4 regions of the Desulfoluna sp. CLI2B genome follow, and region 3 is predicted to be linked to each of the others. Evidence: riboswitches for the same ligand, from Rfam matches in the RefSeq annotation. Region 3 holds a riboswitch; each other region holds the start of a gene.
The links. A riboswitch is a leader RNA that binds a small molecule or an ion and turns the genes downstream of it on or off. The one in region 3 is predicted to bind cobalamin.

Region 1 (7,418 bases), 1.7 Mb from region 3:
CATGCGCGTGCCCACAAAAAGGGAATACCCGATACGGGACAGGAGGCGCGCCCTCTTTGCATCACCGGAGACTTCCAAAAAGATGTTGAACAGGTAATCCATGCGCATGGCATCGACCCGCTCCAGAAATCGCAGGGCCAGGGCATCCCGCTGTGCCCATGCCCGAATGCTTGTTTCAGGGCCATGGGGCAGGTTGTTGGAGCTTTCCACAATGGCATCGAAGCGCGCAACCGCGTTGCCCGCGGTGTTTGCCAGTCGCATATTCTCCACCGTCCAGTTTTCCACCCAATGCTCCAGCATGCGCTCCAGGTAGTCGCTTCGGCCTTTAAAGTGGTGATAAAACGATCCCTTGGTGACATGCAGGGTGTTGCACAGGGCATCAATGGTCAATTGCTGAATACTGTGCTCCGCAAGGAGGTTAAGTCCGGCGTCCAGCAACTCAACGGCGCTGCGCCTGGCCTTTTTCTTCTCTTTGTTCTGTGGGTTGCTCAAAGCCGCTCTCCTTTTATTTAATACCATACGGTATGGTATGTTTGCATGGTGGTTTGCTGAGAGTCAAGGATAAGTGGAGAGTATTTTTGAAAAAGGTGGGGGGAGCAGCCATGGGTACACCGAAAACCCGAGGGGCAGGAAACAGCATCATATAACAGGGGACACGCTTTTTATGGCCAGTGTTTCCCTGGAACGAAGGGACAGATTGCGCTGGACTCTGTGAATGCGCCTGTGAGATACTTGCTGAGTGTATCTGCCTTGAATTAATGATAAACCCTTCTGGGTTTGTCTCCCCCATGCCGCCCGTCACAACCTCGCCTTACCATGCTTAACCTCACTGGTATGACCGTGTCCCCAAGGGCGACGGGAAAGGAAAAAAACGACCCATAACCCCATGAATCAAGGAGAAACGTCATGAGCACGAAGTTGCCGGTTCTCGCCTTGTTGTTTGTTTGTACCATGGTTGGGCAGCCCTCGGCCGGGCAGGCTGCCATGAAGATGACCACCGGGGTGCCCCCAGGCATTTCCACGCCGGACAAGCTGGAGACCTCCATCGGGGTGCTCACCGGTTTTGATGGGGTTCCCGATGCGCCCACGATCCAAAAGGTCTACGACCAGCTTGATCTCCAGCGTGCGACCCAGGCCTTTCTGTCCACCATTCCCATTGCCTCGATGTATGCCATGGAAAAAGGGCTTCTGGCATTTGGACCGGCAAACAGCACGGCCCTTCTCTTCGAAGATCTCATGGACTCCAAAGCGCTCTGGCTGACCCCGAACACCGTGTCGGTATATATGGCGGCCTGGATGGAGCTTGGTGAGGAGCCCATGGTCATTGAGACTCCGCCCAATGTGCTGGGGTTCATCAACGATGCCTGGTTTCACTATGTCGTGGATTTCGGCAACGCGGGCCCGGACAAGGGTGAGGGTGGAAAACTGCTCATCGTACCGCCCGGTTACAGGAAGGACGTGCCGAACGGGTACCATGTGGTAAGGTCAGACACATACGGGCATTGGGTGATCTGGCGGGGATTTCAGGTGGATGGCTCGCCCAAACCGGCTGTGGATGCAACCAGGAAGGCGTTTCGGATCTACCCCCTGTCAAAAAAGGGCAACCCTCCGAAGATGGCATTCGTGAATGTATCCGGTACCTACCACAACACCATCCACAGCATGGATTTTCATTTCTGGGAGGAGATCGACGCGCAGATCCAGGCCGAACCCGTGCAAGGGCTTGACCCTGAAATCCGTGGGCTCCTTGCCTCCATCGGCATTGAAAAGGGTAAAGAGTTCGCACCGGACGAGCGCATGAAGAACATTCTCACCGATGCCGCCAAGATCGGTTCGGTGACGGCACGGGCCCTGACGGCCGTGCCTCGGGATCAACGCCATTACCTTTATCCGGGAGAGCGTGTCTGGACAAACCCCTTTATCAAGGGACGCTACGATTTTCTTTTGGATGGTGCCCGGTTGCTGGATTCCCGAGTGTACATGCATTTTTATGCCACGGGGATCACCCCTGCCATGGCAAAAAAGAACGTGGGCAAGGGCTCGCAGTACGCCATTGCCTATCTCGACAAGGATGGCAACGCCCTTGACGGAAGCAAGACCTACAAGATCAACCTTCCCAAAGACGTACCGGCCAAGAATTTCTGGTCCTTTACCCTCTATGACAACCAGACCCGCGCCATGCTGCAGACCGACCAGCGTTTTCCCGGCATCGACAACCTTCGAAAAGGCCTGAAGCAGAGTAAAGACGGATCATACGATATCTACTTCAGCCCGAAGCCACCCAAAGGCCAGGAGAATAACTGGATTCAGACCGTGCCGGGCAAGGGGTGGAACACGATTTTGCGTCTCTACGGCCCTCTGGAGTCGTTTTACGACAAAACCTGGAAGCCCGGAGATCCTGAGCTGGTTGAGTCGTCGAGCCTGTAACGGTCCCCTGGTGCCCCGCTGAGCCGGGTCCGATCAAAAATGAGCCGTCAAAAAAAGGGCCCCATGGGAACGATTCCCATGGGGCCCTTTGTGTTGTCTCTTTAAGCGCGGAAGCTTATGCGGCTGCAACTGTCTCGGTTTCGGTTTCAGTTGCGGCGGTGCCTCGGGCGTTAAGATCCGCTGCAGCAGTAAACAGCACGTCGGTGGAGCTGTTCAGCGCGGTTTCGGCGGAGTCCTGGATGACGCCGATGATGAAACCGGCAGCCACGACCTGCATGGAGATCTCGTTGGGAACACCGAAGAGGCTGCAGGCAAGGGGGATCAGGAGGAGCGAACCACCGGCCACACCGGAGGCACCGCAGGCGGAGACGGAGGCGATGATGCTCAACAGAAGTGCCGTTGCCATGTCGACCTGAATGTTCAGGGTGTGGACGGCAGCCAGGGTCATCACGGTGATGGTGATGGCGGCGCCGGCCATGTTGACGGTGGCACCCAGCGGAATGGAGACGGAGTAGGTGTCTTCGTTGAGGTCGAGGCGCTTGCACAGGTCCATGTTCACGGGGATGTTGGCCGCGGAGCTGCGGGTGAAGAAGGCGGTGACGCCGCTTTCACGCAGGCAGGTGAACACGAGAGGGTAGGGGTTGCGCCGGGTCATGAAGAAGACGATGGCCGGGTTGACGATGAGGGCGATGATGAGCATGGCACCCAAAAGAACCTGAAGCAGGTGGGTGTAGCCGGAAAGGGCTTCAAAACCGGTGGTGGCGATGGTCTGTGAGACCAGGCCGAAGATGCCCAGGGGGGCAAACCGGATAACCAGCTTGACGATGCTGGAGACGCCGTTGGAGACGTCGTGCAGGAAAGTCTTGGTTGCTTCACCCGTATGCTGGAAGGCGATGCCCAGGGCAATGGCCCAGGCAAGGATGCCGATGAAGTTCCCCGTAGCCAGGGCGTTGATGGGGTTGTCCACGATTTTGAAGAGAAGGGTGTTGAGAACCTCCCCGATACCGTTGGGCGGTGTGGCTGCCGTGTCTGTGGCCACCAGGGTCATGTTGGTGGGGAAGAGAAAACTCAAGGTGACGGCTACGAGTGCCGCCATAAAGGTTCCCACCAGGTAGAGACCGATGATGGAGCGCATGTTGGTGTGGGTGCCGCGCTTCTGGTTGGCAATGGAAGAGGCGACGATGACAAAAACGAGGATGGGTGCAACGGCTTTAAGCGCTTTGACGAACAAGCTGCCGAACAGGCCTGCGGAGTTTGCCGTATCCGGTGATACCTGAGCAAGGATGACACCTGCAATGATCCCGATCACAATCTGCAGTACCAGGCTTCCCGAAGCGATTTTTTTAAAAATCCCTGTCACTTGATTCATGAATTTCCCCCAAAGTTGGTTAAATATTCCTTAATTCCACTATCACCATTTCATAGGGGAAATATCGCTTATATGTCAATATTTTATTTCCATATAGGCTTATTCGTAACGAGGGCGTTATGTTTTTACGCATTCATGAATCTGAGGCCGAAATGTAGGTAGGAGGAGCTTCAACATTGTAAAATAAAGGCCAAATGGAGTTATGAAGGAACATGGGGCGGCGAGACTGGAATCCCTTTTGGGGGAGTCGTAAAATTTGGGAAGCCTACTGGTATGCCCTGAAACAGCCGGTACACCAAGGTGCTCGAATAAAGTGAAAGAACGCGTAAAAACAGTCTTGCCAACTGTTTGAAATCTTGGAGAACGTTTCTTGAGCGTTCTCTTTGAATGAATGCTTTTTTTAAGGCCTTGATGGGCAAAGCGCATCTTCACACCGCCCTCAAGGTTTTTTTCGCTACCCTTGACGTCGGAGTTTTTTCCCCTTGACGCCCTTTGCCGGTTTCGTGTAGAGGATGGACAGTACCCGGTAACAGGGTACACATTCAATTTGTCATACGGTGTCATGCAAACGGAACTACGGTGAAAATCCGTGACGGTCCCGCCGCTGTAACCGGGTGGCCCGGCGCAGGTTGGTTTCTCCTCATCATGTGAAGAGATGCCAGCGGTCACTGCCTCTCCTGAAGGGGGGCGGGAAGGCGCGTCGGGAGCTCTTACCCCGGAAGTCAGAAGACGTGCATGAGACTCACGTGACCGAGTTCGATGGCAAAGGGCTCTGAGGTATATCTATGTACCTCAGAGCCCTTTTTTTATTGCCTGAAATCGGTGCGTTTCACCGGCACGGGTTGGTGCTGGTGGGAATGATCATGAAATTCCGGCGCTGTCTGTTCGTACTCCTTGCTTTCTTTCGACAGACGGATTTCATGGCGGCATCGGGTGATCTCCCGGGTGGAACCGGGGCGCCGTTGGAGTCGGTGGCCGAACGAATCATGGTGGCGGTACTTTATTTTATGAGCCCGCCGATATGCTTGTAAGGAGAAGAGATACAATGGCTGTAGACAAGACCCAGATTGAATTGGCCCGGGAGGGCGTGGTTTCCCCCCAGATGCAGCAGGTTGCCGAAAAAGAGGGGCATGCCCCCGAGGTCATCCGTGACCTGGTGGCCAAAGGGGAGATCGTTATCCCCAACAACCCCAAGCACAAAGGCCCTGCCGTGGGCATCGGTACCGGCCTCCGTACCAAAGTAAACGCTTCCATCGGGACCAGCTCCGATATCTGCGACATCAAGAGCGAAATTGAAAAAGCCCTGGCCGCAGAGGAAGAGGGCGCCGATACCCTCATGGAACTCTCCGCCGGGGGGGACCTGGACCTTGTCCGCCGCGAGGTGCTGGCAGCCACCAACCTTCCCCTGGGCAACGTGCCCCTTTATCAGGCCTTCAAGGAGACCGGGCGCAAGTATCAGGATCCCTCCAAGCTCGACCCCGAATACCTTTTCGATCTCATTGAGCAGCAGCTCGACGACGGCCTCTCCTTCATGGCCATCCACTGCGGCATCAACCAGTACACCATTGAGCGCCTCCGCGCCCAGGGCTTCCGGTACGGCGGTCTTGCCTCCAAGGGCGGCACCTTCATGGTGGCCTGGATGGACGCCACCAAGCGTGAAAACCCCCTTTACGAGCAGTTCGACCGCGTCTGTGCCCTCATGAAAAAATACGACGCCGTGCTTTCCCTTGGCAACGGAATCCGTGCAGGTGCCATCCACGACAGCCACGACCGCGCCCAGATGGCCGAGATGATCATCAACTGCGAGCTGGCCGAGCTGGGTCGCGAGATGGGCTGCCAGATGATGGTGGAAGGCCCCGGCCATGTGCCCCTGGATGAGATCGAGGGCAACATCATGCTTGAAAAGCGCATGAGCGGCAACGCCCCCTACTACGTCCTCGGCCCCATCCCCTGCGATACCGGCGCCGGGTACGATCACATCACGGCGGCCATCGGCGCGGCCAGCTCCGCCCGTTTCGGCGCAGACCCTGACCTACATCACCCCCGCCAGGATCCGCCCTGCCCACGGTTCAGGATGTGCGTGAGGGTGTGCGCGCCACCCGCCTTGCCACCCGTATCGGAGATATCGCCAAGTACCCCAACCGCCGCGAAACCGAGAAGCTGGCTGCCATGGCCCGTCGCGAGATGCGCTGGGACGATCTGGAAAAACACCTCCTTTTCCCGGAGGTGGCCAAGTCCATCCGTGCAGAGCGCACCCCCGAGCAGGAAGACACCTGCACCATGTGCGGCGACTTCTGCGCCATGAAAAAGGGGATGGAGGTTTTCCAGCCCGACATCAAAGGCGACAAGATCTACAAGGGGTAACCCAGGTTCGCGAATGCTCCAACCCTCGTACCTCGGGTTGTCGCATTCGCTGACGGGCTGTGCCCGTGATCAACGGTACGGGTTATTGACGTGTAGCCATTCAGCTTAAAATGCCTCCGGTGGTCCTGCCGGAGGCAAGTTGAATCGCTACAAAGACGATTTGTTACGAACGACCATTTTGGTCCCCATGGTGCCATGTCTCCAACCACTGGCATCATGGGGGCGCATGTTTTGACTGGATTGATTGAGGAGGGGTTCTGAATGACATTGCTCGAAAAGACCATCGGTTCCATTGTGGGGATCGATCGCGGGATTGAGACGCTTGCCCTTGCCCGCCTGGCCGACCAGGCGCGGCCCCAGGGGAGTCTTGGGGTGCTGGAACCCCTGTCCGCCCGCCTTGCAGCCATTGCCGGTAAAATCGATGTGAAGCTCGAAAAGAAGGTGGTGGTGACCTGTGCCGGAGACCACGGCGTGGTGGAGGAGGGTGTGAGCCTGTTTCCCCAGGAGGTCACCGAGCAGATGGTCCACAACTTCGTGATCAAGGGCGCCTCTATCAACGTGCTGGCCAAGCACGCCGGGGCCGAGTCCCTGGCGGCCGACATCGGCGTCAAGGCCGATTTTGATCCGTCTCTTCCCATCATCCATAAAAAGGTGGCCAGGGGCACCGAGAACTTTACCAAAGGGCCGGCCATGACCCGCGAGCAGGCTGTGGCAGCCATTGAGGCCGGCATTGAGATTGTGAACGAACTCGTGGCCGAAGGCGGGCTGGACATGCTCGGCACCGGGGACATGGGGATTGGCAACACCACCCCCTCCACGGCCATTATCGCCGTGCTCTCCGGGGAAAAGGTGGAAGACCTTACCGGGCGTGGCACGGGCATCAACGATGAGGCCCTTCAGCGCAAAATCGACGTGATCAAAAAAGGGATCGAGGTGAACAAGCCCGACCCCAAGGATCCCGTGGACGTGCTGGCCAAGGTGGGCGGCTACGAGATCGGCGCCCTGGCAGGGCTCGTTCTGGGGGCTGCGGCCCACGGCGTCCCGGTGGTGTGCGACGGGTTCATCTCCACGGCAGGGGCCCTGATTGCAGGGGATCTGGCCCCTACGGCCAAGGAGTACCTCTTTGCCAGCCATCGTTCCGTGGAGGTGGGGCACACCTTCATGCATGATCACCTGGGCGTGGATCCCCTTCTGGACCTGGGCTTTCGCCTGGGCGAGGGCACAGGGGCGGCCCTGACCATGGAGCTCCTGGACGCCT
Region 2 (7,418 bases), 1.2 Mb from region 3:
GCCAACCTGGATTTCAACGTGTGGCTGACGCAGATCGTGGAAAAGCTCGTGGACACGGACACGCCCACCCCCGAAGAGATCGGCAGCGCCGTGGCCCAGACCCTGGGCACGGACTCTTCGAATGTCGGTGTGCTGGGGGCTGTTTTGCCCTGGTGGACGGCGTTTCTTACCGCCGCGGAGACCTACGGCTCCAAGGAGTACAAGGCCTTGCTCACCCTGAGGGAGGACCTGTTGCGCTACATGATCGAGAAGTACGAAGCAGACCAATTGTGATGTGGGGTTTACCCCACCAACAGACAACCAAGGAGGCGTCAAAATGGCAGACTCAACATGGGATGGCTTGCTCCTGAGAACCTCATTGTCCGACGACGGGAGCCTGCCCAGGAAAGTGACCTCGAGTTCCCCGGACGTGATCTGCTCGGGTTCCGTTCCCCCGGAGAATCCCGATCAGTACGTGGACCCGGCCAATTACAGCAACGGGTACTCCAATAAGATTTTTAACAACGTGAGCAACTACTTCTACATCCGGGCAAAGAACATCAGCAGCACAGCCCAGGAGAAGTTCCTGCACGCCTACTGGGCCCAGAGCAACCTGATCCTGCTGCCGTCCATCTGGAAGGACAACTACATGCGCACCTCCTCCAACGCGGACGGGGTGAAGGTCAAGGCGGAGAACAAGGGCGATATCGTGGCCAACACCGAAGACGCTTTTCGCTGGGAACCCACCACGCCGGACCCCGATACCCACTATTGCATCGTGGCCCAGGCGTCGGACTCCATCGACCCTTCCGTGGGCGTTCCGGAGGATAACTTCGAGAGCGCCGCGGCCTGGTCCGACTGGCTGGCCCAGAGGGGAAACTGGGCCTGGCGAAACACGGTCTACGTGGCTTCAGACAGCCCGGACCTCACCCAGACCACAGGCCACAAGATCCAGATCCCCGGAGACCCCGTGGATCCTCCGCACCTGTACAACCTGTACATCAAGTGCACCAACGTGCCCGTGGGATGGTCCTTCCAGTTTACCAGCGGCACGGTCATCGAGTTGCCCCCTGGCTACGAAAACCCTGTGGACACCCTCACAAAGCCCAAAGCCGATGTGACCAACCCCAACGACAACATCGGGGGGCACTGGTACCTGCCCGCCCAGTTCATGACCAATATTTCCGTGAGCGTGTGGTTCAACGGTATCCCCCCCAACTCCGACACCAAGTGGCAGCTGAAGATCAACGAGGTTACCGACGACGACACCCTGAGCCTCTACACAACGGCCCTGCCCATTATGATGCATGACGAGCCCCACCCCAAGGTCCTGGAGTGGCTGGCCCACAACGAGCTTCACGCCACGTCCCGGGACATTCCCATCGGCAAGGAAGTGGAGTGCGGCAACATCAACTTTGACCTGATTTAACGACAGGCACGGCCATGGGCATGCCATGACTCTTTCGACCCTATAACACGCAAAGGAGAAGGCCATGAATACCATAGACGCAACCATCAGGTTCAAGGGGATCGATGTGGTCGCCGGGGCCACGGGAAGTTTCTTCAGTCTGGCCGGTAAGCAGACGGCAAGCTACGCAGCCGTGACATCGGTTGCCCCGGATGAAAACGGGGATGTGGCCATTGATATCGCAGCGCAGGTCAGTGACGCCCCGGATTTTCAGGCCCACTACGCCTACAGCCAGCTCTCGGCTCCGGAAAACCTGGTTTTCAAAGTTGTGTTCAGCGGGGAGTACCCCATGGACGGGGAGTTCCAGATCGCGAGCAGCAATTTCGACGGATTCAACGTCAACCGGGGGCCCGTGGAGAACAAGGAGCTCAACGCCAGCACCACGGCGACCTTTGACACGGATCTGGATTTTTGTATCTGGCTCGGGGACCTGCCTATCTCGGGTACGGCAAGCGTCTCCCTTAAGTTCTACAAAATCGTGAGCGACCCCAGCGGCATTGACAAGCAGGTCAAGATCGCCGAGAGCGTCCTGACGTTGAACAACAAGACATGATGCCCTCCCTCGGGGCCGGTTGTTTACGGCCCTGTGCATAAAAAACACCTCTTCGGGCATGGGCCCGGGGAGGTGTTTTTTTGTTTAGTCCGTCCGGGGGAATGAAAGGGGCATGGGCCGTGTTGACTCGACCAGGGAGATGGCCCCGACGGGGCAGGTGGTGACGCAGAGGCCGCAGCCTGTGCAGGCATCGGGATGAAATACCACCTGATCGTTCTCAAAAATACGGGCTCCGAACACGCATCGGTCCACACACTCCCCGCAGTGAACGCAATCGTTCATCTGCGTGACAGCGACATAGTCTGAGTGGGCGATGAGTTCCTTTCGCCCGGAGTCGCGAATGATCTGCAGCTCATGGCAGCAACACGGGCAGCAGCTGCACAGGGCATACAGCGCATGGTCCGGCCTGTACAGGGCCAGGTGAACGAGGCCGCATCGGTTGGCGTGTTTCAGGATTTCCTTGGCTTCAGAAAACTCAACACGGCGGGCTTCCCCTTTTTCAATGCATGCCTCGGCCATTTCGTCGAAGAGCAGGCAGACCTCAAGGGGGTTGTTACACCGTTTGTATCGGACCCTGCATTCGCACGCCTGAACCGCTACGACTCTTGCCGTGCGCACGATCTCCGTTACCTGCTCTGTGGGGAGCACCCACTGTTTTTCCTGAACCGATTCGGAGACGGGAATCACCCGTGATGAGTGAGAGATCCTGCGTGCCTTGAGCCATTTGTCATAGGTTGCGAGGCGTTTCGAGAGATAAGAGTCCATGGGCTCTGCTCCCCATCAGGGTTAAAGCCCGGTGAGCATCAAGGCCCCGAGGGCTGTGAGCGCCGTGCCGGAGACGGCGGTGAGGATTCCCGGGAGGCGTCTGGGCCGTGCTGAGGTGGTCTTCAGTCCGGCGTTTTTTCCTGCCACCACAAGGATCACGGCGGCGGAGATGGTGGCGGCCATGCCCAGGGTGATACCAAAGGCCATGAGGATGCCCAGGTGGGTGAGGTGAAGGCCCATGGCAAGGAGCATGACCGTGACGACACCTGGGCAGGGGACCATGCCGAAGGCAACAGCGGCCAGAAGGCCCCCGGCTTTTGGGGCACTTTCCTGATGGAGCTTGGGCCGTGCCGCTTCGTAGATGCCGGAGAGCAGGAGAAAGAGCCCCAGGAGGATGACAAGGGTAAAGCTCACCTGGCTGGTGAGCCGGGTGGCGTCTTTGAGGCCGGTGGTCATGCGGATTTCAAGGAACCATTTGATGCACAGCACGGTGAGGATCCCGGAGAGGCCGTGGCTGAAGGCGACGATGTTGCCGAAAAGGACCCCGTCTTTGGCTTTGCGGTTTCCGTGGAGCATGTAGGCGGTGGCAACAGCCTTTCCGTGGCCCGGACCGGCTGCGTGGATGGCTCCGTAGAGGATGGCAAGTCCCAAAAGCGGTGCCAGGGCAAAGAGGTCGGGGGCGGCGGCAAAGGATTTCAGGGTGGCGGCCATCTCGTTTCTCATCTGGAACTGGATGAGGATGAGCTTGTGCATGAGGCGTGCCCCAAGGCCCGGCGCAGTATCCGGGGGGCCGAAGGCGTGGGCCGCAAGGGGGCTTAAAAGAACCCATGTGAAGAGGGCAGGGGCTGCAGAGCGGATGCGTGGTGTCATGGGTGTTACTCCTTACCGGAGATGGAAACAACGGCTTCGATGGGGTGAAGCATGCCGAAGTAGTATGATTCTTCCGTGTTCTCCCTCAAGGTGAACCCCATGCCCTGGGGCACATCCCCGGAGAAGGTGAGGGGGGCGTCTTCTGAGAGAAAGAGGGCCGAGTAGTTGGTGGGATCGTACTGACTTAGCCGCAAAGGCTCTCCCTTTTCAGGCTGCGGGGAAATGGGGATTGAAAAGCGATACACCACGATGCCGTCCTGGGCCTCGCAGTTGAAAGAGGCAATGGTGACGGCGTGATTTTTGGTTCCGCTGTGGGTGATGAAGGTGAAGTAGTGTTGCTCGGAGAGGTAATCAAAGGCCTCGGATTTAAGCGTGTTCAGCTCTTTGGGGGAGAAGGTCCCGTCGCCGTTGGTGTCGTAGTCTTCCAGAATCATCGCTGAAAAGCCGTCGTCAAAGGCCCAGTCTACATCCAGGCGAACCGGTTGCTTTGCCTCGAAGCAAAGGGTCATCCGGCTGGTGATAAAAACATGGGGGTGAGCCCCTGGAAAGGACAACGGGGCAAGGGTAAAGATAAGGGCCAGGGCAAATACTAAGGGAATGCGCATGAAGACGGTTCCTGCGTGTTAAAGGTTACTTCGAATCGTTTCGGTTCTATATAAAGTGGGTGGAACAGGGAGCGCAAGGGAAAAAGGGCGGTGGGCCGAGTTCGTCGATCCCGGGTTTTTCGCCGGAGACTTTCGCCGTAAACATTTGTGGTTAACGGATGTTGCCGTGAGCCGTCCCCTGGGGACGGCTGCCTTCGTTGGAAAACAAAGGGTGATACTTGCCGGTAACGCGCATATTGTCCTGTGTTTGTCGAAATTTATCTTTGACCCGTGTGCCGCTTTTCTCCTTGACAAATCAACGGCGGGGTCATTATAACTTCATTTACTCAGGTGATGAAATAGATTGCCTGGTACGATACACGCCCTGCGGATGAGATGTTTCCCGCATGCATCAGTGGTGGGCTCCCGATGTCATTTCTTTACGCTGCATAAATATAGATTGATACAACCTAAAAATTTGTTTGACGTTCAGGTTCCCCGGTCTCGTGATGTCCCGAGACCCGGGCTAAGAGGGAATCCCGTGAAAATCGGGAACGGTCCCGCCGCTGTAACTCCTGCAAACCTTTCAACGCGTTGTGCCACTGGGTCAAACCGGGAAGGCCGTTGAAAGGGGGGGAAGTCAGAAGACCTGCCTGGATGTATCGGCACGGAAAGGAATGATCCATGATCGTTCCGAAGGCCTCGAGGAAGGTCTTGTGCAGAGTGTGAGTCTGTGGTGAGGATGAAAACGGTTCCCCATATCGATGCATGCATCGGTATGGGGTTTTTTTATGGGATTTCTTGAAGCAGGTAGCACGATGAATGAACGAGAGTTGTTGAAACGGCACCTGCCCTTCGGCAGGCTTTCTCCTGAGGCCCTTGATCGCGTGGTCTCGGCGTTTCAGTCCTATCGGTTTGCCGAGAAGGAGAAACTGGTTGTGCAGGATGAAGTGGCGACCTGGGTTGGCTTTGTGGTGTCCGGGAGCATTGAGCTTCGCATCAAGCGGTTTACCGGAGGGGATCTCTCCTTTGGGTCCCTTCGGCGCGGGGATTTTTTCGGGCTGATGTCCTTTGAACCCAAGGGGATGTCCATTGCCAGCGCCGTGGGTGCCATTCCCGGGGTTGTGCTCATGGCCAGGCGCGAGGCCTTTCATCAGATGCTGGAGACGTTTCCGGCATTGAAAACCTATTTTTACAAGATGTCCCTGGACAGGGTCTGGACCGCCTACCAGAGCCTTTACCAGGGAAAAGCCGCCGAAGGCCCCGGTCCTTCCATGCCGGGGTGCGCCGCCCTGGAGGTCCAAAAATCCATCGATTTCATCGACCGAAATTTCATGAATCCCATCACCCTGGAGGAGGCCGCCAAGGCCAACGGCATGAGCAAGTTTCATTTTTCGCGGATTTTTAAGGACAAGACAGGAATGTCCTTTAAAGAGTACCTCAACATGCGGCGAATCCATGTGGCGAAAAAACTGTTCATGGCGGACAACCTCAACGTGTCGGAGGCCTGCTACCAGGTAGGCTTCAACGATCAATCCTATTTTTGCAGGGTGTTCCGCAAGCTCGAAGGCTATACCCCGTCGGAGTTCAAAAAAATATGCACCGGGCAGTTTCCTGCCCGGAAACGGGGGGAATCCCATGCCAAGGTGGTGTCGGGGTGAATGCCGGGAAGGGACTGACTTGAATGATAAGGGCAAGTAAGAGGTCTCGGTTGGCCCGGAGACTCCAGGCGTGCTTATGTCGATGGCATATGGAAGGCTGCTATGTCTTGACCATGGTGCATAAATGCACCCTACGGGCCGTGGTTTTTTGCATTGGCTGGGGTTAATGGACCTTATCGTCGGATAGCTCAAGGCGGCCGTGCATGAGAAGGGCCGCACTGCAGGGGGGGCCGAAGGTGCCGTTGATATAGTTCTTTTCTGATGAGAATATGCCAGAAGTGTGCCCTCTGAACAGAATCTGCCCCTGTGCAATGATATTCAAAAAGTTTTCATGGGTGGCAACTCCATTCCAACTTGTGTCAACGTACTTAACAGAAAAGTTTTTTTCTGTTCGGAACACAACCCCTTTATACCCATCAAGAAAAATGCGGCTTGAACTGCCGCATTCAGGCGATCCGATATCTTTTCTACAATATATGTATGCGCTGTCATGGCCGTTTCCTCCCATGGTGAAATCAAGGGCATTTCCCCTTGCGTCAAAGTCAATTTTAAGCTCAGAGGCAACAGTAAAATTATAGGCATCGTAATCGTTGTCGCTACACGTTGCGAAAAGAAACAAAGTCGCCTCATCATCAGCGTTTTCAGCACTGAAATAGTATATTTGGCCATTATGGTCTCCACGATGGAGGCCGAATACATAATCAGTTTTATTATCAAGCCCATGGCGGTAGAGGGTATTGCCGTGTTCGACAGGTATTTCTGACTTACAATCATAATCTCCGTCAATTTCAGGCCATTGATCTACGGTGTACACGATGCCGTTGGCTCTAAAATAGTCCCAGTCAATGGGGCGAACATCCAGAACTGGTCGTGCTCCCTGGAGCCCTGAGCGGCAGTTGACGATTTTTCTTCCTGCGGTGACGAGGGTGTTACCGGTTATCTCCACCGGCCTGATGAATGCAACATCTCCGTTTGCATGAACGCTTCCCATGTTTCTGAATATAAGCTGATTTCTGCGAAAATTGTCTTGGCTTCGAATGTCCGATATTTGGTTCTCCCCGTGGGCCAGGATACCGAAACGCCGCCGAAACGCCACGGAAGCCACGTGGACGTCGACATTTTTTTTCTTTTCCAACTCTCCCATAAGAAGGGATTCTCTGACAGTCAGGGACACTTTGACGGCGTTGACGTACTCGTCGGCGGGAAAATCGGGTTCTCCTTCGGCTGCAAATTCTTTGTAGACGAGAAAATCATCGTAGGCGTCGTTCTCATCGTAGTATCCCCGTGTGATCTCCACCTCGTAATTTTGCGGGAAGTCCTCATCAATGGCAGGATCCTCCACGGCTTCTTTTCCCGGAAACAGATTCTGGACAAGGACCTTGCGGGCACGGGTTTCGGGGTCTCCGTCACAGAGGTGAAGGGCCCCAGCCATGGCGGCGGTGTCCACGCAGTTCTGGAGGGTTCGTTTTTCGCTGAAGAGATAGCCGGATTCGATGACAAGGGCGAGCATCATCAACAGGGCTGTCATGAAAAAAGCC
Region 3 (7,418 bases):
TAAGGACGGCCGCTGCCATCCCCCGGCGGATCCATGTCATGGTCGGGTTCCTGATTGCGTGGCGTAAACGATAATGACTCCGCTTGTCTCCAGCGGCCCTGCCGGGGCAACACGTTTGGAAAAATTGACAAACAGGCCTTGAATATGGGGGCACTCGATTCGAGAAATATCCGGGTTAGTCCGGTGCAGCCTCGTTTCCATCGGGAACGTACACCATGGAACCGTCTTCCAGACGATAGGCCACGCCCATGCGATGCCCCTCCCCTTCCCCCATGGTTTTGGAGACCTTCAGCGCTTCGATTTTTCGCTTGGATTTGGTAATGATCTCCATCTCCCCGTTTTTGTTTTTTTTGACGATGGTCATCTCGCTCTCTTCGTTGAAGAGGTCGTGGAGGCGATAGGTGGAAAACAGGGTCACGATGAGCCCCACAATAAAGACCAGGCCGATGTCAAACAGGTTGGCCACCCCGTCCATGGGGTCAGAGGCCATGGGCCTCCCCTGATTCCCGCCCCCCACGGCGTAGCGTCGTTTTTTCAGGTACCTCATGCCGCCTCCCCGGCGGGTGCCCCTGTTGTCCCGTTGCCCGATGAGTCTTGCGGGGTTCCGGCCAGGGCTTCGGTGGCCACCTCCATGTTCAGGAGGTCCTCATCGGCCCAGCGGGTCTTGATGACGAGGAACAGATAGGCCAGAAGTCCCACGGCAAGGCCCACCACCGTGGTGGTAAAGGCAATGACCAGCTCCGAAGAGAGCATGGAAAGGTCCCCCTGTCCCAGGGCGGCCAGCCCCGTTCCCATGGGAATCAGTGTGCCGATGAGGCCCAGGCCCGGGCCAACGCGAACCACCAGGCGGTACATGTCAAGAGAGGAAAAGAGCCGGCGCGTGGTGTCCTGAAGGAGTCCCTCCACCTCAAGGGTCGAGGCGCCGCCGTTTTTTTCCAGGAGGCCTTTGAGCCGGGCCACATAACGGCTGACCCGGGGCGTGGTATGCAGGTCATGGTCGGGCCTGAAGAAAACATCCGGGCCGTCGTTTTCCACCGCCATGCGATGCCTTCGTACCCATTCGGAAAAGAGGGCCCCGGCACACACCACGGCCCAGAAGGTGAGAAAGGCCAGAAGGATCAGGACCGGGTAGAGAAGGGATGATGAGACCACATAGATATAACTTTTGATGAGAGCTGCCGTTTGCACGTACGAATCCTTAAAAAAACGTCAATGGGTATGGACAAAACGATCCAGAAAGATGCCGCCCCCAAAGAGGCAACATGCAACAATGGCCGCAGCAATAGATGCCTTTTCCTCGCCGCGGGCCGAATCGGCTGCGCCGGATGCCATGGCAAGCACATCCGGCAACTCGGAGACATGGGGAACCACCAGAATCGTCAGGAGAAACCAGAGCGCCGCAAGGACCATCATCGTTCCCATGACGTGGTGAGGGGTACCGAACCGGGCCCCCAGGCATCGGGTGATCAGAAAACCACCCGATGCAACGAGGACGAAAATCCCCCAGGCCATGGCGGTCATGCCAAAGGCATTCTCCGGGAAAAGCCCGATAACAAAGGCGATGGTCAGCAGAATCACCCCCATGCACACCGGGCACGGCAGGGCAAAGAGCAGCCATCCCCGCACGGGCCCTGATCCCTCGGCAGGTTTTTTCAGCAAGGCGGAGCCCCACACGAGGAGAAGCGAGGCCATGGCCGCGTGAACGGCCATGGCCCACTTCACCAGGTGTTCTACGATAAGGAGCTTGTTTAACAGATTGACTCGGGTAAGGAGCAGGTAACACCCGGCGAACAGGAGGGTATAGGCAAGAGCCGCCACTGCGATGAAGGCAAGGCGGCGGCTCTTTCTTTGCGACCACCCGCAGGCCAGGCCGATGCCGCATTTGGCGGCGTACATTCCCATGGTAAAGACCAATCCGGCAATCAGGCTTTTCCATTCCATGGTACGTGTACTCCTTCCAAATCATACGGCAACGGAGTGGTCTCCGTCGGGTTGCGTAAAGCCGGGATGGAGGGTGCGGGCGTGAAAACAAAAAAATCCCCGCACCTGTAGGTTTAAGGTGCGGGGATCCGTATTTTCCCACAAAAAAAGCGTGACACACAATCTGTGCATGCATCGCGGCATATCTCAGCCTTTACCACGGGCATCGAGACATCTCCATCCAGGCAGGTCTTCTGACTCGCGGATCGTCCCGTCCGGCGCGCCTTCCCGAGTGTTTAACAACACCCAGTGGCATGGTGGCCGAAACAGTCCCCACTTACAGCGGCGGGTCCGTTCCCGAATTTCACGGGATTCCCTATTCTCTTCTCCCCTTGAGCCATGCAAAGGGAAAAGCACCTGAATTTCTCGTTTACTATTCCATAGAAATGTCCTATGTCAAGGATAATTTTCCCTGTGGGGAGAATCCGGCAATCAGGCTCGAACCCTTTGGATTCAAGCATATCCAAAGATATGCGCGGACCCGGTTTCGTGGGAGGTCATGGATAACATCATGAAAAATCGAGCCTTACGCACCCTTTTCCTTCTCGCTTTGGGCGTGGCCTGGTGCGGCCTCTTCGCTGCCCGTGTGCAGGCCAAAAGCGTCACCGACACCACAGGCTGCATCGTTGATCTGCCGGACGCCCCCAAAAGAGTGGTGTCCCTTGCCCCCAGCATCACCGAGATCGTTTTTTCCCTGGGCAAGGGAGATCTCCTTGCCGGGGTTACCCGATACAGCGACTACCCTGCGGCAGCACAGAAACTTCCCCGGGTCGGCAGCTATATCCGACCGGAGCTGGAGACCATTGTCTCCCTGAAGCCCGACCTCTGCCTGGCGGTGAAGGACGGCAACCCGGATAAAGTGATCCAGCGTATCAAGGCCTTCGGCATCCCCGTGTACACGGTCAACCCCGACGGTATCGACACGATTATCCGTTCTATCAATGAGATAGGCAACCTCCTTAATGCAACGAGTGAGGCCAGAACCATCACCGATGCCATGGGCGCCCAGCTGGAAGCCATTGACCGGACCATTGCCGGGGCATCCCATAAACCCCGCCTCTTTTTCCAGATCGGGATCTCCCCCATCGTCTCCGTGGGCAAAAACACCTTTTTAAACGAAATGATCCGCCGAGCAGGTGGAGAGAACGTCGTCACCAGCAAAACGCCCTACCCCCGGTTTTCCAAAGAACAGGTCCTGGCCCTGGCACCGGAGATGATCATCATCACCTCCATGGCGAGAAACGACGACTTCGACACCATGAGACAGGAGTGGGCAAGCTGGCCGTCCCTTCCCGCCGTTCAAACCAACAACATCCATGTCGTGAATTCGGACATCCTGGATCGCCCCACCCCGCGTGTGGTGGAGGGCCTTGCCATGCTGGCGGCCCTGATCCATCCCACCCTTTTTGAGGAGGCGGCCCGGTGAGCGACACATCCAGGGTACGGGGGCGCCTGCTGAAACGAATCCTCCTTATCACCGCCCTGCTCTCCATGGTTCTTGGGGCTGCGGTTCTCCTGGGCCTGGCCACTGGGCCTTCGGGTATCGATCTTACGCCTGTGGCACAGCTCATAACGGGTGATTCCCAGGCAGACAGCCTCCAGATTGCCATCATCGAGCGCATCCGGTTGCCCCGGGTGCTCATGGCCCTGTTTTGCGGGGCAGTGCTCTCCTTAGGGGGGCTGGTTTTCCAGGCCCTTCTGGGAAACCCCCTTGCCGAGCCCTATATCCTTGGCATCTCCGGCGGTGCGGCCACCGGTGCCATCATGGGGATACTTGCCGGATTTGCCCGTGTGCCGGGGGTCAGCCTCACCGCCTTTGCCGGCAGCATGGTCACCCTCTTCCTGGTGCTTGTCCTTTCACGGGGCGAAAGCCGGGTGGGCCGGGACGCCATGCTGTTATCCGGCGTCATGGTCAACGCATTCTGCTCGGCGGTGATTATGTTTCTCATCTCCATTTCCGAAGAGAACAAGCTCCACGACATCATGTTCTGGCTCATGGGGGATCTCTCCTCAGCAGACATGCCCCAGGTGGGCATGGTGGCCCTTCTGGTACTGCCCTGCTTTGTGGTGATCTTTCTTCTCTCCCACAAGATGAACCTCATGCTCATGGGGCGCGAGATGGCAAGGGCCATGGGGGTCTCCATCCGGCGGACCACCCTTATCCTTCTTATCGCCACCTCGTTCATGGTCAGCGCCATGGTCTGCCAGAGCGGCCTCATGGGGTTTGTGGGCCTGGTGGTGCCCCACATCCTCCGGCAGGTGTTTGGTTCGGACCACCGGGTGCTGGTGCCTGCCACCATCGTGGGCGGAGGCGCCTTCATGGTGATCTGCGACCTGCTGGCCCGTTGGATTCCCCGGGAGGGAGAGATTCCCGTGGGGGTGATCACTGCCATGATCGGGGCCCCTTTGTTCATCATGCTTCTTAAAAGGAGGGCCCGATGATGACACGCAACAATGCGGTCACGGCAGCCAGCCTTTCCACCCGTGAACTCTCCACGGGCTACGGCAGCCATGAGGTGCTGACGGACATCACCCTTTCCGTTCCCCGGGGCTCCTTTTTTATCATCGCAGGCCCCAACGGCACGGGCAAAACCACCCTGCTGAAATGCCTGGCCGGGCTTTCCCGCCCTCGAACAGGCGAAGTGTCCCTGGAAAATACCCCCCTGTCCCGGATGACGCGGCGGGAGCTGGCACGGCGCATCGCATTTTTACCTCAATCGGTGGAGAGTGCTTTTTCTTTGACGGTACGGGAGGTGGTGCTCATGGGGCGGGCGCCCCACCTGGGCATGCTGGGCTTTCACAAAGATGAAGACATGGCCCTTGCCGAAGAAGCCATGGCCTTTACCGATGTCCTGCATCTGGCAGACCGTTCGGTGGAGGCGCTGAGCGGTGGGGAAAAACAACGGGTCTTTATCTCCAGGGCTGTGTGCCAGCAGCCCGAGTTCATTCTCCTCGACGAACCCACCTCGGCCCTGGATCTGGCCCATCAGGTGCGTGTCATGGATTTGATGGAGAGGTTGAAGCTGGAGCGGGGAACCGGGGTGGTGATGGTCTCCCACGATTTGAACCTGGCGGCCATGTATGCCGATACCCTCTGCCTGATCCATAAGGGCACCGTGTCGTCCTTTGGGGCGCCGTCCCAGGTCCTGGAAAAAGAACGGCTGGAAGCCGTCTACGGGTGCCGCCTCTTTGTGGAAGAGAGCCCGGCGGCCTCAAGCTTGCGCATCACCCCCGTCCCCGCTCGATTGAGCAAGGGCGTGGCGAGCCATTGAGGGGGCTCACCCCTTGCCGGACGATTCTCCACCAAACTCCGGGTAAAGAAGGTTTCTGCACTCCGGGCAGATCCCATGGGAGAAGTTCGCCTCGGAATGATGTGAGATGTAGGCCTCCAAAGGATGCCAGACGCCCTGTTTGTCGCGGATTTTTTTGCAGGAGCTGCAAATGGGAAGGATCCCCTTGAGGGTCCGGATTTCAGCCAGGGCTTTTTCAAGGTCTGCCATGGCCCTGTCCCGCTCAAGCTCGGCCTTCTTTTTTTCCGTGATGTTGATGACGGTCCAGAGGATAAAAGCTGGCGGCCCTTCGTCGTTTAACAGTGGGGAAATGCGCCCCTGGAACCACTGAAGGTCCGATGGCCCGCCCCCGGGGTTGTCTTTCAACGTGTCGGGCACGAGGCTGTACTCCACCACCTGTATGGTTTCCGTATCAAGGGTGAGATGAATCATGGAAAGGTAGTGTTCGGCCAGTTCCACGGGGAGCACCTCGTGAAGCGTTTTGCCTTTGAGATACGCAGGGTCATCGTAAAGGCTCCGCTCGATGCCCCCGAACACCTCCAGATAACGCCCTTTCCGATCCATGATAAAAACCGGATCCGGAAAATGTGCCACAATGGAAACAAGGTCCTGTTTCCCCCACGTTAAATCCTGCATCCCTCGTAACCTCCCCCCAGTCAGCCGAGACAGCGCGTTAACCCATCGTTCCCATGGTGTGTTTCCCCTATGTCGAGCCTGCCTGAACAACACAAAGAGGTCAACCTGAAACATCTGGCAAGGCGCTCCGGACTTGCCTAAGGAACCATATTGTTATTGCCATTCATGACGAGTTTGTTTAATGTTTGCCCGAACGCGTGCCGTCATCTAATCAATGCCGCACGTCTTCAGGGTATCCTCCCTGAGGGATTGTTTTTGCCAGAGCCTTGGATGCCAAGTCATGTATGTAAACCCAGCCATCTCCGGAGGGATGCATGGAGATAGAACAGAAACGCTACCTGAACAGGACGCGCTTCACCTTTGAAAAGGAACGCCTGACCTACGCCATGGGTCAGGAATCAGGATCTCGGTCTTTCGGGGTGTATTACGCCGACATCCCCATGGAGACGACCATGGTGGAAGCACGAAATCCCTGGTTTCGAAACACAGCGGCCGTGCTCATGATCGTCTGGCTGTGCAGCCTCCTCACATGGTTTGCCATGCCGTCTCAACAGGCGGGCCCAGCCCTCTACCTTCCCCTTGCAGCATCCATCTGCCTGCTCATCTACCGGTTTGCCTTCACCCGGTATACGGTGCTGAAAACCGAATCCGGGGAGATTTACCTGATCAACGACAATCGCTATGACGAAATCTTTGACGAGCTCATGAAGCGACGCAAAAGCCAGCTTCTCTCCTGGTACGGAGAGATCGATTACGCCAACGACCCCGGCGAAGAGATTCGCAAATTCCACTGGCTCAAAGTTCAGGGCGTCATCGGCGATGAAGAGTTCGAATCCATCCGCACCCGCATCGAGGTGTTCCACGGTCCCATGCAGGAGACTGATTTTATGGAGGGGCCGAGTATAAATTAGGAACAACAGGAAAAAAAGGTTATAGAAAAACAAAGCGCCTCCACAGCACATGTGGAGGCGCTTTTTGTTTTCGGCAAATGCATACTTTTTATTTGCCTATGACCTATCGCCTCTTACCTGTTTTTCCCGTTTTGTCATACCTTAAACCTCGACACCATGGACGTCAAAGACTCCGAAAGCCGGGAGAGCTCTTCGGCGCTGGTGCTCACCATGGTGCTGCTGGATGCGATCTCGGCGCTTCCGGCGTTTACGGCGCTGATCTCCCGGGCGATGTTCTCCGAGACCATGGAGGTCTCGGCCACGTTGCCGTTGACCTCTTCGATGCCCTGGGCGGCCTGGGCCACGTTGCCGGAGATCTCCCGGGTGGTAACGGCCTGCTCTTCCACTGACGCGGCGATGGTGGAGACGATGTCGTTAACCTCGACGATGACGTCGGAGATGGAGCGGATCTCCGTTACGGTCTCCCGGGTGGATCCCTGGATGCCCTCCACCTGACGCTTGATCTCCTGGGTGGCCTCGGAGGTCTGGGCGGCAAGGGCTTTGATTTCGTTGGCCACAACAGCAAAGCCTTTGCCCGCTTCACCGGCCCGGGCCGCCTCGA
Region 4 (7,418 bases), 1.0 Mb from region 3:
CCTATGATCCCGGGGCCTCCCCCCAAATCCAGCATGGTTTTAAACGAGGAAAATTCCGGAATGGCCGAGACAATCTCAACGGCCTGTTGGGCTGCCCCGGCTCTCTGGTAGTTGGCCATTGACACGGCATACCGGGCCCAGACCTCTTCATCTCCCATGTCTGTCTCTTTTGAGGGCAGGGGAGGACCTTTTTTGACCAGCGCTGAGAGGTCGGCAATGGCACGTTCCCGCATGGACGCTATTTGCCTGAGCATGTCGCTGAAGCATGTCGGGCTCCCTTCCACAAGGGAGGTTTGTGTAAAAGGCGTGTTCTGGTATAGATGGTTGCTTTTTGTCACCAAGCCCATGGCTGTGAGGCCATTTAAAAAGAGCCTGGTATTTTCGAGGTGGGTTCCCAGGGCCTCAGCCACCTCACGGGATGATCTGGGTTCCTTCAGCTGATTAAACACCTTCAGCTCCATGCCGACGAACAGAAGCTTTGATTGAACCGGGCCCGTCATTATTTCATACAGCGTGCTAAAATCTGCGTCTGTTTTCGGGGAATAGGGCATGATGCCGCTCCTTATGTAAGTCTCTATCGTTACGTAGAAAGCCTAAATGTGAGGCCTTTGCCTGGCCTGGGGATTGTGAGGGCCGGGTGCTCCGGTAGGTGGAAAAGAGGGGCACCCGGCTTGTCCGTAGGGCAACAATATCGCGTTGAAAACGGTAACTTACTTTTTGCGCCCAGAGACGTCGGTGTTTAAAAGTAATAAGTGGTCGTAATGCCGATTGTTCTGGGGTCGCCATCCTGGACCAGCTCGCCAAGGCCCATGGCGCTGTTGTCGAACAGAGCCGTGACGTATTCTTCATCCAGCAGGTTTTTGCTCCAGACTTCCACCTTCCAGCTCTCGGCTTCGTACCCAAAGCGAAGGTTTACGATCTCGTATGCTTCCTGTTTGGTGTTGTTTTTGGGGTCTCCGTAAAACTCACCTGTGCCGAGGAGTTCCGCCCTTGTGAACAATCCATTTTCAAGGAAATAGGATGCGCCCAGGTTGTAGGTGTACTGCGGGACATTGGGGAGGCTGTTTCCATCAAAATCATAAAAAGAGCCGTCCTGTTGCAGGGCCTTCCAGTCGTCGAACTCTGATTTGACGTACCCAAAGCCGGAGAACAGGTCCAGGCCGGGAAGGGGGCGGGCCTGAATTTCCAGTTCCACGCCCATGCAATGGGCCTTTGCAGCGTTGTTTATGGACGTGCCTGCGGCAAAGGACCACTCCACCACCTGTTTGTCGTCGATATCGATGTAAAAGGCCGCCAGGTTGGCAATGAGCCTCTCATTCAGCCACGATGTTTTGATACCTGCCTCGTAGTTCCAGGTGTATTCGGGATCATAATAGAACGCCTCTTTATCGCTGGGCATGTAACCATAGTTGTACCCGCCGACCATGTACCCTTTGGACGCCGTGGTATACGCCATGACATTGCCGGTAAGATCATAGGCAATGGAGAACTTCGGGAGCCACTCATTGTAATCCAGCTTCTTGTCCTGATCGATGACCCCGGCCCCGCCTTTGCCCGTCATGGTTCCGTGCAGTTGCTGATGGTCAAACCTCAGGCCTGCCGTCAGGTGCATTTTATCCAACACCGTGACCGTGCACTGTCCGAATCCTGCATACCCGTCGATGTCGATATCGGTGTCGGCCTTCATGGCCCAGGCTTTTCTCTCGCTTGTTACTTCGGTTTCCTCCTTGAACCCGTATATACCCGCGAGCCATTGAAAGGGCCCTTGGTTGTCCGGGGAGAACAGCCTGACCTCCTGGCTCATATGGTCGATGCTGTATTTGTTGGGCGAAGCCCCCCAGTTGAGGGGGCCCAGGTCATTGGTGCAGTCCATATCGGTGCTGTAGCTGTGGGAATAGGTCCGTAACCCGGTGACGGACGTCATGTTGAAGGACTCGCCGGAATACTTCATGTTCAGTGTCTGGCCGTTGCCTTCCTGGCGGGAGTACTCATCGGCGTCGTTGTGGCTGATGGTGTTATAATCCGTTGCATACGGTCCTGTGCGGTACCTGTAGGAATTCTGCTGGTCATCGGTGTCCATGAAATCGGCTGTGAAGGACAGGTCCCACTGGTCCGTGGGGGTCCACCTCAGGGTGGCGCGGCCGTTCTTCTGGTCTTTTTCAGCGCTTTTATCATCGCCGTTGCATGTGTTTGTGATGAAGCCGTCGGAGATACTTGCTTGAGCCGCAACGCCCAGATAGAGGGTGTTTTCGATAATAGGGCCACTTGCATTCATCCCGGCCCGCCAGGAGTCGTAGCTGCTGTATTCGGTAAAAAGCTTTCCCTTGAACTCATTGTCCGGCTGCCTGGTCACAAGGTTGATGACGCCGGATTCACTGTTCCGACCGTACAGGGTCCCTTGGGGGCCCCGCAAAACCTCAGCCCTTTCAAGGTCGAGCAGTTCGGTGTTGTACATGTAGTGCAGCGGGAAATTGACCCCGTCCACATAAAACCCGGTGGGAGAGTAAATGGAGGTTGTAAAGGAGGAGACACCCCTTAAAACCAATAGATTCTCCGCCGAGGATTCGTTCATGAACAGGTTGGGGACATAGCGAACAAGATCACTCATGTCCTTGCTGCCGGAATCTTCGATGTCGGTGCCGGTGAAGACGGACAGACTCATGGGGACATCCTGAACATGCTCTTCCACTTTTTGGGCCGTAACCGTTACGGGCTCAAGCCGAAAAGATGACGGTTCTGCTTTCTGCTCCTGTGCCATCGCCAAAGACGCTGATAATGGGGATAGAGCCACCAGTACAACGAGCAGCGACGCCATAAAACCCTTTGGAAATCGATCTCTGTTTCTATTCATGACCTGTTCCTTAAAGCTGAATCTGTTACGAGTGATGGGCCTGAACTTAAGGGGCAAACCGCAGTTCAGCGCATCTGAGTTGCCCTTGCAGCCTCATTGCCACAAGGCGCTGATGACGGATCATCAGGGTGGGCACCCGGCTCCTTTGAAGGGTGAAAAACGATAAAAATAAAGCCATCATGTAATGGTATTGCCGCAATATAGCGCCGCTGTTCATGGGGTGAAATGGGGGTGGTATGACCGAAACGGATTCTTGCATGACCTGGATGGATTTTTGGACGGAATCGGCTTTAAAGGAGGCAGTCTTCCTCGGTGTGCTGTTGCCTGACTTTTGCGTCAACCGTGCGTCGGCCCAAAGCAAAGGGGGCTCAGGCTTCCGGGAAAAGAGGGGGCTTAAGGCATGGCGCTGAAGCACGTGTTGCTTCGGTAAATACTCGGCCTGATGCCGAATTTGGTTTTAAAGGCATCGGAGAATCGCCCCGCGTCCATATAGCCAACCTGATACGATATCTCCTTGATATTCATGTTGCCCTCTTCCAGAAGCTGGCGGGCTCTCTCCATCCGATGCTCATGTAAATAGCCGAAGGCCGTTTGCCCACAGACCTGCCTGAACCCGTTCTTGAGCTTGAAATCATTCAGCCCGACTCGACTGGCAAGTTCCAGCAGTGATGGCGGGGTCTGCATATTCTCGACGATAATGCCCATGGCCTCATGGACACGGTCTATATCGGAAGGGCGAAGCGGAGCGGTTTTTTTTATGCTGTGTCTGGCAATGGCAGCCTGTTCAAGTTGAAGCGATATCAACTCAAGGGCCTTGCTTTCGAGGAAGACTCGTTTGATCAGGCCCTGATACGGGCAATTGAGAAGCTGGTGAAGGGCGGTTTGCATGGCAGGGGGCATGGAGCCCGCATAGTGGTAGTGGGTCTTGGGGCACCCCTCCATAACAGCCCGGAGATCGGCGGGGGCTTGCTCCATATCCCCCCGGGAGAACATGCCCAACACGACCGGGTCGACCTGGATGTGGAGCATGTGAACGGGTTTTTCAGGGGGAAATTGGCTGTACCCTTGTGAATTTGGAAAGCAGGATACGGTGCATGTGCCTGTCTCTGCCTGGATGATTGTCGGCTTGGGTTTCCCCAGGTTGACTATGGACCGGCCGCTTCCTGAGAGTACAAAGCAAAAGAGCAGTGGGGACCGCTCCATTTCGAAATGGGAGGTCACGCCTTCGGCATACGTTGCCTTGGTAAGAATCAAGGAGAGCCCGGGCCTTAGGGGGATCTCTTTGGTCCATCCCTTCTCACCGTTTTCGGGCCGCCTCAGTTCAAGGTCCATATGATCTGAAACGATGTCGTCGGAACGTTGATGCCTTAATTCGGAGTCCATACAGCACACCCTTTACACACGGTTTGTTTAAAAACGTAGCCCGCATGGTGTCTGAATGGCGGCAAAGGAGTGATATCAAAACATCGTGTGACGTGCTTTATTGCCTGGCGGGTGCCGATACCTCCGGTATGTGCTCAGGCAATAAAAAACCCACACAGGATCTTTCCTGTGTGGGTTACCGTTTTTCATACCACAACAACGTCATCACTTTGGTGCCATAAAGTGATAACACATCTCCATTCAGGTAAGTCTTCTGACTCCCGGATCATCCTACTGGCTGCGCCTTCCCGTCACAGTGTGGCAGTGGCTGTGTGCAGTGTTCGTCCCCGGTTACAGCGGCGGGCCCGTTCCTGATTTTCACAGGATTCCTTGTTATACTGATTTTATTCAGTACCTGAAGTCAGGGCCGAAGCATATATCGAAGAAACCAAATGAAACCCTCCGGCTGCCTGGTGAGTCACCAGCGCGTTGCCCATGGTGTTCGGGTTACTTCATCACGGCATTCCCAGGGAATGTGTTCTTTTCTGCTTGGGCCCCTGTATGTCTGCCAGAATACACTGTCGAAGAGGCGATACCCCACCGGCTGATCATGAACTGCACATAAAAAGGGCAATCGGCATCATATCCTTTGCCAACAATTATTCTGGATTTATTGAATTGTCATTACATGAGGGGTTTATGGATGTCAAACGGAAAAGGTTCTGGTTCGGTGAAGGTTTGCATTGGCATGTGGTGTTGAGGGTCGCCTCCATAGGCCATGGCCGGTAATGGCTTATCTGAGGTGTCGTTGATATGGAAGGGGGCTGGTAGAGCAAGGTGGGTTATGTCTTTTTCGGCATCGGAAAGCCGTATGCGGGGCGGCGGATTCGCAAACCTTTTAGGGCGGGGTAAGCAACGATCTTGTCGTTACCCCTTTCCCCATATTCATCGCGACCTGACAACGTTTTATGCAATCAGGATGGGCAAAACGAAGCTTTAACCCTTCTGGTCATCAAGACGCGACTCCTTCATCGGATCGTGCTTCCCAGTGGGCCATGCACTTCCTGAAAATATGGGGGTAGACCACGTAGTGGCGGAATGGTCGGATACATCTCATGTAAAGCGCGCTGAAACTGCTCCTGTACTTGATGTAGACCGCAAGGCGGACCTTCCACTTTCCGTCTCCCGAGGGAGACCATGCATAGTGCATCAACGCATGCTCGGTGGAATTGGAGAGCTCATGGAGCGTTTCGTCCTCGAAGGTATACACTGGCCTGAAGTCCATATAGTCGCGCGTTGAGATGTCCATCGCGCGCTGCGGAGTGTTTTTTTCAAGGTCCCCATCCTGCAAACGATCCCGAAGGCTCTTTTCTCTGCAGCCCGGAATGGGGTGATTGTTCAAGTTGTTATCGATACGAAATAACGCGCCTAAAACCTTTCGTACCCTGAAGAGCATTCCCGCTATGGAGACATCGTAAATGTCCTTCATCATGGGCTCAATGGCGGATTTCTGGAACAAATGTAAGTCGACCCCGTCCTTTGCGCTGAATTCATATGGGAACTCCCAGGTATCCTCGAGTATGAAATCGGAAGCCAGGGAACGGACCCTCCAGTTGAATTTGGTATGCGTTGAGGCTGCGGCAGTAAAATCCATGATTACTCCTCTGTAAGGCTCGTTATTACCAAAAATGATGGACCCTTCTTGTTACCAAATCACATAGCAGCATGGTTTATTTTTAGCTAACGCTGCTGGTTGAGAGGGACCGTCTCAATTAAGCACAGAACTGCGGAATAGTCCCATTGAAATTTAGCCCGGGTATTTCATGAGAAAACGGACCATCTGTAATAATAGAGAGTTATTCCAATTCGTTGTTGTGGCGAAAAATTAGACATTTCAAAGGTGTAAAATGTAATTCACGGTTTCCTGCTCGATTTTCTCCCCCTTTGGGCGAGCCGAGTGCCCCATGGTCCTCGTCATCCGGGTGTTGAAGGGCATTCGTCAACAACTTGCAAAGGCGTTAAGCCCGGATGTTCCGTAACAACTGATTATCGCCGTTGTGGTGAGCAAGAACCGTCGGTTATTTTTTGGATGAGGGGATACACGGTGGATACGCTGAGGAAGATACGACATGGGCACCTTTCCTGTGTGCCTTTTTGGTCGGCAATAGATGTCGTCATGGGCATCATCTACAAGACCATGGTGCTGCTCGGTACTGGTCTGGGGGGCGCGTCTCGATGTGAGGAAAGGGGCATGGCGGGGGATGGTGGTGACGTTTCAACTAGGAGCGGCCATGGACCCGTGCCGCCGGGCCTTGCGTTTCTGTCGCTTTTTCTGGTGGGGGGCGTGGCGTATGCCGCCAGTGGTTATCTGCTGAGCCTTTTTCACTATTCGGTCAGGGGCCCGCGTGTGTTTATGTATGGAATCTTTATTGCGGGGTTTGCTGCGCGGTTCGGCGAGGCTCGCCTGGATAGGGCCGAGGCCATGTTTGGGGCAGGGAAGAGTCTGGTGGGACGCTGCCTTTTTGGGGCCTCGGGTGCGGTCTCCCTTGGTGCCGCCTATTATGTGCTCAAGCACCCGGACATTATGAGCCTGGGCGACGAGGTGCTGAGGGGTAGCGCTTCAGGGGGAAGGGCGGCTGTTCTGTGGCTTCTGATTGCCGGGGTTCTCTATGCAGGGTTCTTCAGGCCCCTGGCATGCAGCGTGTGGGTGAATTTCGCGTATTATGCGGGCTCCGAGGACTCAAAAGGCTATGTTCTGAACCCTTTGAACGCCTTGATCTTGGTTATGGCCCCGACGCTGTACGTTGTCTCCATGGGAGGCGTTGGTGTTGGAACCTTTATTTTCGGTAAGGCTTCGGTCTTTGCGTCGGTGACATGGGCAGAACTCACCGGCTGGGTGGTGTTCTGGGGCGCTGTGGTGGCTTCCGCAGGTGTGGTGGGGGTGCTGCTGTTAAGTGCTGCGGGCCTTGTACGTACCACTATATCTTACGCTGTTGAGGTGGGGCTCCTGGCGTATGTCATGTCCCAGTGTATGTACGGCGCGATATATCTGTTTTTTGATATTCAGGGCATGGTGGATATGACCCGGGTGTTGATGGCTGTTCCTGTGGTGTCGGTTTGTGAAACGGCGCTGTTCTGGGGGCTTGTTTTTGCCGGTGTTGTGGTGCCGTTTCGATTCTGGAGGCAAGGCATCCGGTATGCGCCT

Region 1: another riboswitch for cobalamin. It lies ahead of ACOYW2_RS02250 (phosphomethylpyrimidine synthase ThiC); the one in region 3 lies ahead of ACOYW2_RS10515 (DUF2162 family putative transporter).
Region 2: another riboswitch for cobalamin. It lies ahead of ACOYW2_RS16050 (helix-turn-helix domain-containing protein); the one in region 3 lies ahead of ACOYW2_RS10515 (DUF2162 family putative transporter).
Region 4: another riboswitch for cobalamin. It lies ahead of ACOYW2_RS05810 (helix-turn-helix transcriptional regulator); the one in region 3 lies ahead of ACOYW2_RS10515 (DUF2162 family putative transporter).

Annotation. Positions count from the first base shown of each region.
Region 1 is NZ_CP186557.1:457,017-464,434, forward strand. Features, by position in the region: gene ACOYW2_RS02235 (TetR/AcrR family transcriptional regulator) at 1-492, opposite strand, end outside; gene ACOYW2_RS02240 (DUF1254 domain-containing protein) at 907-2,427, shown strand; gene sstT (serine/threonine transporter SstT) at 2,543-3,796, opposite strand; cobalamin riboswitch at 4,324-4,549, shown strand; partial or broken gene ACOYW2_RS02250 (phosphomethylpyrimidine synthase ThiC) at 4,899-5,762, shown strand; gene ACOYW2_RS02255 (phosphomethylpyrimidine synthase ThiC) at 5,885-6,160, shown strand; gene cobT (nicotinate-nucleotide--dimethylbenzimidazole phosphoribosyltransferase) at 6,422-7,418, shown strand, end outside.
Region 2 is NZ_CP186557.1:3,390,845-3,398,262, reverse strand. Features, by position in the region: gene ACOYW2_RS16080 (LamG-like jellyroll fold domain-containing protein) at 1-273, shown strand, start outside; gene ACOYW2_RS16075 (hypothetical protein) at 317-1,408, shown strand; gene ACOYW2_RS16070 (hypothetical protein) at 1,473-2,000, shown strand; gene ACOYW2_RS16065 (4Fe-4S binding protein) at 2,085-2,765, opposite strand; gene ACOYW2_RS16060 (HoxN/HupN/NixA family nickel/cobalt transporter) at 2,787-3,635, opposite strand; gene ACOYW2_RS16055 (DUF1007 family protein) at 3,641-4,240, opposite strand; cobalamin riboswitch at 4,694-4,890, shown strand; gene ACOYW2_RS16050 (helix-turn-helix domain-containing protein) at 5,038-5,880, shown strand; gene ACOYW2_RS16045 (pilus assembly protein TadG-related protein) at 6,044-7,418, opposite strand, start outside.
Region 3 is NZ_CP186557.1:2,185,895-2,193,312, reverse strand. Features, by position in the region: gene ACOYW2_RS10530 (helical backbone metal receptor) at 1-40, opposite strand, end outside; gene ACOYW2_RS10525 (DUF2149 domain-containing protein) at 176-547, opposite strand; gene ACOYW2_RS10520 (MotA/TolQ/ExbB proton channel family protein) at 544-1,188, opposite strand; gene ACOYW2_RS10515 (DUF2162 family putative transporter) at 1,210-1,941, opposite strand; cobalamin riboswitch at 2,148-2,356, opposite strand; gene ACOYW2_RS10510 (ABC transporter substrate-binding protein) at 2,492-3,406, shown strand; gene ACOYW2_RS10505 (FecCD family ABC transporter permease) at 3,403-4,422, shown strand; gene ACOYW2_RS10500 (ABC transporter ATP-binding protein) at 4,419-5,252, shown strand; gene ACOYW2_RS10495 (PAS domain-containing protein) at 5,259-5,906, opposite strand; gene ACOYW2_RS10490 (hypothetical protein) at 6,221-6,817, shown strand; gene ACOYW2_RS10485 (methyl-accepting chemotaxis protein) at 6,952-7,418, opposite strand, start outside.
Region 4 is NZ_CP186557.1:1,169,349-1,176,766, forward strand. Features, by position in the region: gene ACOYW2_RS05800 (methyltransferase) at 1-551, opposite strand, end outside; gene ACOYW2_RS05805 (TonB-dependent receptor) at 740-2,851, opposite strand; gene ACOYW2_RS05810 (helix-turn-helix transcriptional regulator) at 3,245-4,234, opposite strand; cobalamin riboswitch at 4,461-4,647, opposite strand; gene ACOYW2_RS05815 (DUF2867 domain-containing protein) at 5,226-5,867, opposite strand; gene ACOYW2_RS05820 (hypothetical protein) at 6,390-7,418, shown strand, end outside.